DNA from 3 places in the Enterobacter asburiae genome. Region 1 is predicted to be linked to each of the others. Evidence: predicted binding sites of a transcription regulator. Region 1 holds the regulator's gene; each other region holds the start of a gene.
What was found. Region 1 encodes PurR, which represses purine synthesis genes. Its sites were predicted from a motif close to CANGCAAACGTTTGCNTG; they were not measured.
Positions count from the first base shown of each region.

Region 2: the regulator PurR is predicted to act here: its motif matches at 1,428-1,445, upstream of pyrC (dihydroorotase).
Region 3: the regulator PurR is predicted to act here: its motif matches at 1,524-1,541, upstream of purE (5-(carboxyamino)imidazole ribonucleotide mutase).

Region 1 is NZ_CP011863.1:1,023,193-1,026,468, reverse strand. Features, by position in the region: gene ACJ69_RS05075 (MFS transporter) at 1-211, opposite strand, end outside; gene cydH (cytochrome bd-I oxidase subunit CydH) at 375-464, opposite strand; gene purR (HTH-type transcriptional repressor PurR) at 762-1,787, shown strand; gene punR (DNA-binding transcriptional activator PunR) at 1,805-2,716, opposite strand; gene punC (purine nucleoside transporter PunC) at 2,831-3,276, shown strand, end outside.
Region 2 is NZ_CP011863.1:815,751-819,026, forward strand. Features, by position in the region: gene dinI (DNA damage-inducible protein I) at 1-243, opposite strand, end outside; gene pyrC (dihydroorotase) at 318-1,364, opposite strand; gene ACJ69_RS04020 (lipoprotein) at 1,492-2,052, opposite strand; gene mdtH (multidrug efflux MFS transporter MdtH) at 2,176-3,276, opposite strand, start outside.
Region 3 is NZ_CP011863.1:198,119-201,394, forward strand. Features, by position in the region: gene purK (5-(carboxyamino)imidazole ribonucleotide synthase) at 1-947, opposite strand, end outside; gene purE (5-(carboxyamino)imidazole ribonucleotide mutase) at 944-1,453, opposite strand; gene ACJ69_RS00955 (hypothetical protein) at 1,615-1,800, opposite strand; gene ACJ69_RS00960 (YdgH/BhsA/McbA-like domain containing protein) at 1,869-2,078, opposite strand; partial or broken gene lpxH (UDP-2,3-diacylglucosamine diphosphatase) at 2,216-2,937, opposite strand; gene ppiB (peptidylprolyl isomerase B) at 2,941-3,276, opposite strand, start outside.

The DNA of each region.
Region 1 (3,276 bases):
TGCGGCGCGCGCGATGAGAAAGCAAAAGCGTCATCAACGGCGCCCCGACCATCACGCCGATAGCGTAGGCGCTGATTAACATCCCTGCCGCAGGGATAGAGACATCTACGCCCCGGGCAATAACAGGCAGTAACCCCATCGGGGAGAATTCAGTGGTGCCAATCCCAAAAGCGCCAATCGCCAGGGCCAGCAGGGGAAAATTGATTTTCATGCGTCAACTCCGGATGCCGTGTCATGTGGTGACACAGAACAAAGAAGCGGAAAGCATGACATCAATCACAAAAAATGAGAAGTTAACAAAATGGCAAAAGATTTTTGCCAGAGAAGTAACAATCCGGGGAGTCGGGAGGGAGAAGGCTCTCCCTCCGCGTAAATCAGTGCAGCGCAGCCGTCAGACCGGCCGCAACAATCAGAGCCAGCACAACAACGGTGGTGAACAGCGAAAACTTAAGATCGGAACTCATCAATTTTTCTCCTTTTAATCCCCACACGAAAAGTGAGCTTGCTCATTTTTGCACAGATTACGTCAAAAATCTTCCTGGATTTATACTGATAACCACTTTACCTCTTCCCCTTTTCATCAAGATAGGACAAAATTCCACGCTAAATTTATTAGCGTACCGGCCATTGACCCCCTCCTGACGTCCCGTGTCGTTTTCCCGGCGTGCCGCAATTCAACATTGCGAGATAAGGGTGAGAGAAGGCAAACGTTTACCTTCAGGTTTTTCAGGAGCTTAGGATATGGTCTGGAGTGACATTTAATGGCAACAATTAAAGACGTAGCAAAACGCGCAAACGTTTCCACTACAACCGTATCACATGTAATTAACAAAACCCGCTTTGTGGCGGAAGAGACGCGCAACGCCGTCTGGGCAGCGATCAAAGAGCTGCACTATTCGCCAAGTGCGGTTGCGCGTAGCCTCAAGGTTAATCACACCAAGTCCATTGGATTGCTGGCGACCAGCAGTGAAGCGGCCTATTTTGCCGAGATCATTGAAGCGGTTGAAAAGAACTGCTTCCAGAAAGGCTATACCCTGATTTTGGGCAACGCGTGGAACAGCATTGAAAAACAGCGTGCCTACCTGTCGATGATGGCGCAAAAGCGCGTTGATGGCCTGCTGGTGATGTGTTCCGAGTATCCGGAGTCCGTGCTGTCGATGCTGGAAGAGTATCGCCATATTCCGATGGTGGTGATGGACTGGGGCGAAGCGCGCGCGGATTTCACCGATTCCGTTATCGATAACGCCTTTGAAGGCGGCTATATGGCCGGTCGCTATCTGATCGAACGCGGTCACCGCGAGATTGGCGTGATCCCCGGTCCGCTGGAGCGCAACACCGGCGCGGGCCGTCTGGCCGGTTTTATGAAAGCGATGGAAGAAGCGCTGATCAACGTGCCGGAAAACTGGATTGTGCAGGGCGACTTTGAGCCGGAATCGGGCTACCGCGCGATGCAGCAGATCGTCTCCCAGCCGCACCGTCCGACCGCCGTGTTCTGCGGGGGCGACATCATGGCCATGGGCGCGCTCTGCGCTGCCGACGAGCTGGGCCTGCGCGTACCGCAGGATATTTCCGTGATCGGGTATGACAACGTGCGTAACGCGCGCTTCTTTACCCCGGCGTTGACCACCATTCACCAGCCAAAAGACTCGCTGGGCGAAACGGCTTTCAACATGCTGATGGACAGAATCGTCAACAAGCGTGAAGAGTCGCAGTCCATTGAAGTTCACCCGCGTCTTATCGAACGCCGTTCCGTAGCGGATGGTCCGTTCCGCGACTACCGTCGTTAATCGCTTTACGGGGCCAGCTATGCTGGCTCCCGTAACCATTCCCGGTTCAGCGTTTCGCTGTCTCCCAGATAATCCAGCAGCCATGCCATCGCAGGCGAGACGTCATTTTGCTGCCAGGTGAGGCAGCAGGCCGCATCCGGGAACGGATTCTCCAGCGTCAGCTCAACCCACTCTCCGGTATCGATGCGCGGACGCGCAAAATGAACGGGCACCATCGCGACGCACAGCCCGGCGCTGAGGCACGTCGCCGACGATTCCCAGTCAGGGGCTACCACCCGCCGCTGGTTGTCCAGAAGCCAGGTGATACGCTTGGGCAACGAACGGGACGTATCCTCCAGCACCAGCGACGGCCAGTTGCGCAGCGTGTCATCGCTGAGCGGCCCTTCCATCGACGCCAGCGGATGATCGCTTGCCACCACGCATTTCCAGCTCAGCATCCCCATATCGCGAAAGGCGTAACGTCCCCCAACCGGGATCGCCTGCGTGGCCCCAATCGCCATCTCTGCCCTGCCGTCCGCCAGCGCATCCCAGACGCCGTTGAACACCTCCTGCGAGACCCGCAGCTCGACGTCAGAAAAATGACGATAGAAATCGACGATCATCTGCCGGGTGCGTTCCGGCTTAACGATATTATCCACGGCGATGGAAAGATGTCCCCGCCAGCCGTTAGCGATCTGCTGACACTGTTCGCGGGTGATCTGCATTTTTTTGATAACAGAACGCCCTTCCTTCAAAAACCACGCGCCTGCGGGCGTTAATTCCACATCACGATGCCGCCGTTCAAACAGCGGAACCGCTAGCCACTCCTCCAGCTGACGCACCGTGTAGCTGATTGCCGAAGGAACGCGGTGCAGCTCCAGTGCCGCACCGCTAAAGCTGCCGTTACGCGCAACAGCATCGACTACTTCAAGAGAATAATCTGACCACATTTTCTGCCTGCAAAATTTTTGAATGCACCCGCCAAATATTAGTGTTTCACAAGCGGCTTTGCACTCCCTACACTCAGCGCCAATGTATACCTGCCTCCTCAGGAGAATAAAATAATGCAACCCAGGAACGGTTTTTTAGTCTGGCTCGGCGGCTTAAGCGTGCTGGGCTTTTTGGCCACCGATATGTACCTGCCGGCGTTTGCCGCCATGCAGGAAGATTTGCAAACCCCGGCTGCCGCCATCAGCGCCAGCCTGAGTTTATTCCTCGCCGGCTTTGCCTTCGCTCAGCTGCTCTGGGGACCGCTCTCGGATCGCTTTGGTCGTAAACCGGTGCTGCTGCTGGGCCTGGCCATTTTTGCCGTGGGCTGCCTGGGGATGTTATGGGTACGCGATGCCACCTGGCTGCTGGTGCTGCGTTTTATTCAGGCCGTGGGCGTCTGTGCCGCGGCCGTGACCTGGCAGGCGCTGGTCACCGACTATTACCCGGCTAATCGCACTAACCGTATTTTCGCCACCATTATGCCGCTTGTGGGTCTCTCACCTGCCCTCGCCCCTCTGCT
Region 2 (3,276 bases), 210 kb from region 1:
ATCTGTGATAAACCAGTCGTCTGCGCTTTCCCACGTTTCCTGCAGGATTTCGCTGATGCGATCTTTATCTTCTTTCGCAGCACCAATGACGGAGAGGTTGTTCGCCGCGGCGTAACGCACCGTTACGGCACCCGCGTTATCGGGAAAGGTGTTGTTAATACGGCGGGATAATTCGCCTGCCAGTGCATCAAGCGCGCCGGCAGGCAGAACGGTTGTTTTGGCTATGGTGACTTCAATACGCATAAATGCCCCCTGTGTAATATACTGTTTATTTATGCAGGTATATTATCGGTTTGACAACAAGGGGCAATGATTTTTTAACGTTTTACCGTCCAGTTAACGGTTTCGCCCGCCAGGAATGGGATCAGCGTGTCATCCGTCAGCGCAATGGACTCCTCAACGTGGCTCGCTTTACGCTCCAGTTCGATGAAGGTGTCGCTGACCGGCAGGCCGTAGAAGCGCGGGCCGTTAAGGGAGCAGAACGCTTCAAAATGTTCGAGCGCGTTCATCTCTTCAAAGACGGTCGCGTAGCTGGCCAGTGCCGTTGGGGCGTTGAAGCAGCCTGCACAGCCGCAGCTCGCCTCTTTGCGGTGGCGGGCGTGAGGTGCGGAATCGGTGCCGAGGAACGCGCGGGAGAACCCGCTGGCAACCAGCTCGCGCAGCGCCTGCTGGTGGATGTTGCGCTTGAGAATAGGCAGACAGTACAGGTGAGGACGCACCCCGCCCACCAGCATGTGGTTACGGTTAAACATCAGGTGCTGTGGCGTAATGGTCGCGGCGATAAGATCGTTGCCGTCACGCACATACTCTGCCGCGTCTTTGGTGGTGATATGCTCAAAGACCACTTTAAGCGCGGGCAGGCGCTGGCGCAGAGGCTCCATCACGGTCTCGATAAAGCGGGCTTCACGGTCGAAGATGTCAATCTCGGCATGCGTGACTTCACCATGGACCAGCAGCGGCATGCCCAGTTGCTGCATGCGTTCCAGAACCGGCATGATGGCATCAATGCTGGTGACGCCGTGGCTGGAGTTGGTGGTGGCATTTGCCGGGTAGAGTTTCGCCGCCGTAAATACGCCTTCGTTAAACCCGCGCTCCACTTCGTTCGGATCCAGCGAGTCGGTCAGATAGCAGGTCATCAGCGGGGTAAAATCGTGTCCCGCAGGGACGGCATCCAGGATGCGCTGGCGATAGGCCATCGCGGCATCGACGGTGGTGACTGGTGGAACCAGGTTAGGCATGACAATCGCGCGGCCATAAATTTCGCTGGTATAAGGCACGACGGTTTTCAGCATATCGCCATCACGCAGATGGATATGCCAGTCGTCAGGGCGGCGGATTTTAAGAACCTGGGGTTGTGCAGTCATGGAAGCTCCGGCTTGTCAGGAATCAGTCATAAGGATGGCTGTTTTTGCCGGACACAAATCATAAGCGGAAACGTTTTCGTTTGCACACTTTTCCGTAAAAAAAAAGGGCGCCGCAGCGCCCTTCAGGTTAATCGGTGAAAGGAATGATAATTTCTCCCGGTTTCACCTCTATACCTTTTGCATATTTTTTCGCCAGAGCTTCACCCTTGCTTTTGTCTTCGCTTAAGACGTACGCGGGCTGCTGGTTAAAGTAATTTCGCAGCGACTGGTTGAGATAGGGCATCAGGGTTTGCAGAACCGGTGCCATCTTGTCCGGCGACACCTGCGCATCGACGACTTCCATCTCCTGCAGGAAAATTGCCCCTTTCTCTTTGTTGAAAACGGGCAGGGCCTTCAGCTTGAGCTTAATGTTGGCCTTCTGATTGCCAAAGAGGGATGACATATCGAGAGCCGCATCACCGGCCAGGGTGACTTTGTTTGGCTCTTCACGTCCAATCTGGCTGGTCAGGTTCGTAAGCACGATATGCGCGTCCGCCAGTCCCGGCACGCCAATGTCTTTAGAGAAATTGTTATGTTTTTCCAGCGCCTGATTAATTTCCTGTTCACTGACGGTATATTGCGTGAGCTGGTTACAGCCAACCAGCAGGCCGCTGACAACTAATGCCGCGGCAAAGACAATTTTCTTCATAGTGTTCCTCAACGAAAAATCGGCGCTTCTGTCCTGTTACGCCAGTATGTCAGTGTGAATTGGCAGAAACCAGCAGAAAAAACTGAGAAGTGGGGCGGGAGTGCCTCCCGCCCGAGGGAAAGGCTACGCGCCAGGCTCGAGCATCCCGCTCGCGCTGCGTTTCTGGCTGAACTGCCACCACAGGGCAAGGAGCGTCATAAAGCCCACCGCGCCGAGCATCATCCACGGGAGTTCGGGCTGGTTAAACGCTTTGCCGGCATCAAACAACCAGCCTCCACCGGCGTAACCTAATGCACCGCCAAGCGCCAGCCCCAGCCGGCTGAAACCCATATAGCTGCCGCGCGCACGCGCATCCGCAAGCGAGGCGCTCAGCGTTTCACGGGCAGGCTCGGCGATGATGGAGCCAATATAGAACGTGCAAATCAGCGTAAACAGCTGCTGGAGAGAGTTCACCAGGCCGATCGGCATCATGCTCAGCGTCATCAGGAACAGCCCGGCCATCAGGCGATGCTCCAGACGAAAACGCCGCTCGCTCCAGCGAGCTATCGGATAGAGCAGCGTCAGGGAAAGTGCGGCTTCAATGGCGTACATCCATTTAACGGCAGCAGGCGTACCCGCAATGTCGTTAACCATGATCGGCAGCATCAGCATGACCTGCACAGCCAGCATGTAGTATCCCGTCAGGGTCAGCACATAGGTGACAAAACGTTTGTCGCCCAGCACGCGGCCAAGCCCTTCCCGGACCGGCGCTTTGACCGTCGACAGTTTCCAGGCGGGCAGGAACAGGCCATTAAACAGCGCGCACAGAATAAAGAGCACAGCACCTGCCGCGCAGACCAGACGGAAGTCATACTGCAGCAGCCAGCTTCCCAGCAGGGCGCCGATAACCGCCCCGGCACTGTCCTGCATCATCAGAATCGAGAAGAAACGGCCGCGATGCTGGGGGCGAATAAGCTTCACCACCAGCGCGGTGCGTGGCGGATCGAACAGCGTGCCCCCGATACCGGAGAGGAAACAGGAGAACCAGAGCAGCCAGGGCTCCTGGGCGACCGCCATCGTGGCAAAGCCTGCCGCGCGCAGCAGCATACCGGTAACGATCATCGGTTTAGCGCCAAAGCGGTCGGCAATGGCCCCACCAAAGACGCCCAGACCCTGCTGGACAAACTGGCGTAATCCCAGGGCAATGCCAACCATTAATGCCGCCCAGCCCATTTGATCGACAAA
Region 3 (3,276 bases), 830 kb from region 1:
CCGACCTTACGACCCGCGCGGACCTCTTTGTCATACCAGTGCAGATGCACGAGCGGCAGCTTCAGCCAGTCGTAGTTCAGATCGGTGCCGATCAGGTTGATCATCACCGACGGGCTGTTCACCACCGGCTGCGGCAGCGGCAGGTCGGCGATCGCGCGCAGGTGCAGCTCGAACTGGCTGATGGACGCGCCGTTTTGCGTCCAGTGCCCGCTGTTGTGCACGCGCGGCGCAAGTTCGTTGATCAGCAGACCGGACGGGGTGATAAAGCACTCCATCGCCATGACGCCCACATACCCGAGTTCGTGCATGATGGCAGAGAGCATATCTTCCGCCTGCGCCTGCTGGTCAGCATTGGCGTGCGGGAAGGCGACGCTGGTGCGCAGAATGCCGTCCTGATGCAGGTTATGCGTCAGCGGATAAAAGACGGTATGCCCGTCGTGCCCGCGCGCGCCAACCAGCGACACTTCGCCGCTGAAGTTAATGCCTTGCTCAACGATGCACTCGCCGTAGCAGTCGTCCGGCAGTTCTGCCGTTTCATCTGCACGCAGGCGCCACTGGCCGCGGCCGTCGTAACCGCCCACGCGGCGCTTCACGATTGCCAGCTCGCCCAGCATCGCGAAAACGTCATTCCACTCGCTTTTATCGGACAGGAGCTGCCACGGCGCGGTCGGCAGACCGAGCTTGTCGAACAGCTGCTTTTGCGTCAGACGGTCGGCGATGATCGGGAACACGTCGCGGTTAACGAAGGCGTTATGACGCGCCAGCTCGCGGGTCAGAGCCGTTTCCGGCCAGCGTTCGATCTCGGCGGTGATCACGCTCTGGTGGAACGGTACGGCTTCCGGTTCGGCGTCCAGCCCGACGGGCCAGACGGTAATACCCAGCGGCTCACCGGCCTGACGCAGCATGCGGCCTAGCTGGCCGTTACCGAGGACGCAAACCTGCTTCATGCCGCACCCCGCGGGTCCGGATTGTCCAGCACCTCGTCGGTCTGGGCTTTACGCCACTCCGCCAGACGCTGGTGTAATGCTTTATCGTGCGTCGCAAGAATTTGCGCCGCCAGCAGGGCGGCATTCGCAGCACCCGCTTTACCAATCGCCAGCGTGCCGACAGGAATACCGCGCGGCATCTGGACGATGGAGTAGAGGCTATCCACACCGCTTAACGCGGCGCTTTGGACCGGAACGCCCAGTACCGGCACCAGGGTTTTGGCGGCAATCATGCCTGGCAGATGTGCTGCGCCGCCCGCACCGGCAATGATCACCTCATAACCGTTCTCTTCGGCGCTTTCGGCGAAGCTGAACAGTTTGTCCGGTGTACGGTGCGCGGAGACCACTTCAACGTGGTGCGGAACATTCAGGATTTCAAAGATTTCGGCGGCGAACTGCATGGTAGCCCAGTCGCTTTTGGACCCCATCACGATGGCGACACGCGCCGGATTATTGCGGGAAGACATGCGTCTTAAAACTCCTGTGGTGCGAAACACACTGCTTTCGAGGGCACAGAGAATAGCATGTTATACGGGCAAGGAAAACGGTTGCGCGGTTAAAAGGCGAGCAGTTATGGCGAGAAAGAGATAACAAAAAAGACCGCACGATGGCGGTCTTTTATGTGATGTTACTGAAGATCCCCTGCGGACAGGTTCTCGTTGTCAAACGCGCGGCTGACATCGATATGATTCACCATGCTGGTGTCGGCATTCGAGCCTGATTTTGGCACGGAGAAGCGATTCTCCGCGGCCTGTGCGCCAGTGGACACCACGACTGCCAGCAGCAGGGTACTTACGATGCTGATGTTTTTCATTCTCTGTTCCTTCCTCATCGTATTGTCGCTGCTGCACGTCTTAGCTGGCGGCACGGCAATCAGGATTTTTATTTAGTCAGTTCTGCGGTCATGTACACGCGGTTGTTGACCTTCGCGCTCGTGATTTTATAAGAGGCATTCTGCTCGGCGGCCTGCGCGGCAATTTTCGCTTCTGCGCGGTCAAGGGTAGAGGCGGTTGCGCTCACGCTTTGAGCGAAAGAACCGAAAGAAACCAGGGAAAGAGCGGCAACTGCAACGAAAGTTTTGATAGATTTCATGGTCGTATTCCTTAAGTTTTTTATCTGGGATAGGGCGTGTTGCCCTGATGTGATAAATAATAGGCCGACCACGGGCTGATTAAAATCGAAACAATTTGCCGATATTGTTCAAAAAAATAGAATGATAGTGTGAGGGGTTAGAACGGAAACGCGATCAGCTCCACGCCCTCTGGCGAGACTTTGACCATGGAGCCTTCGGTGTGCCAGGCACCCAACACCACGCGATGGGCCGGTTCGCCGTTGGCGATAAGGGAATGGACGTCAGGACGATGCGTATGACCGTGGATCAACCACTGAACACCATGCTTTTCCATCACGCTCGCCACGGCCTGCGGGTTCACGTCCATGATGGTCATGGATTTGCTGCTGTTGGCGGCTTTACTGCCCGCGCGCATTCTGGCGGCGATGCGGTTGCGGATAAACAGCGGCAGCGCAAGGAACACCTTTTGGATCCACGGGTGTGGACTTTGGCGCGAAACGCCAGGTAGCCGGTATCGTCGGTGCAGAGCGTGTCGCCGTGCATGATCAGAACCCTGCGGCCATAGAGGTCGAGCACCTGCTCTTCCGGCAGCAGCGTCATGCCGCTTTCGCGGGCGTAGCGCTTGCCGATCAGGAAATCACGGTTGCCGTGAATGAAGTAGCAGGGGACGCCGGAATCCACGAGCGCGCGAATGGCGGCGGCCATTTCACGGTGCAGCGGGTTAGGGTCGTCGTCGCCAATCCAGGCTTCAAAGAGATCGCCCAGGATGTACAGCGCATCGGCGCTTTTCGCTTCACCGCGTAAAAAACGCAGAAAACCGGCGGTTATCGCCGGTTCTTCTGTTTGCAGATGCAGATCCGCAATAAAGAGTGTCGCCACGAATTACTCGCTGACGGTCACGCTTGTAATCACAACGTCTTCTTTAGGAACGTCCTGGTGCATACCGCTGCGGCCAGTAGCGACGGCTTTGATCTTGTCAACCACGTCCATACCTTCAACCACTTCTGCGAATACGCAGTAGCCCCAACCCTGCAGGCTTTCGCCGGAGAAGTTCAGGAAGTCGTTGTCCGCCACGTTGATGAAGAACTGCGCGGTGGCAGAGTGTGGCGCCTGAGTACGGGCCATTGCCAGCGTACCGCGGGTGTTTTTCAGACCGTTGTTCGCTTCGTTTTTAATCGCTTCTTTGGTCTCTTTCTGGTTCATGCCAGGTTCGAAACC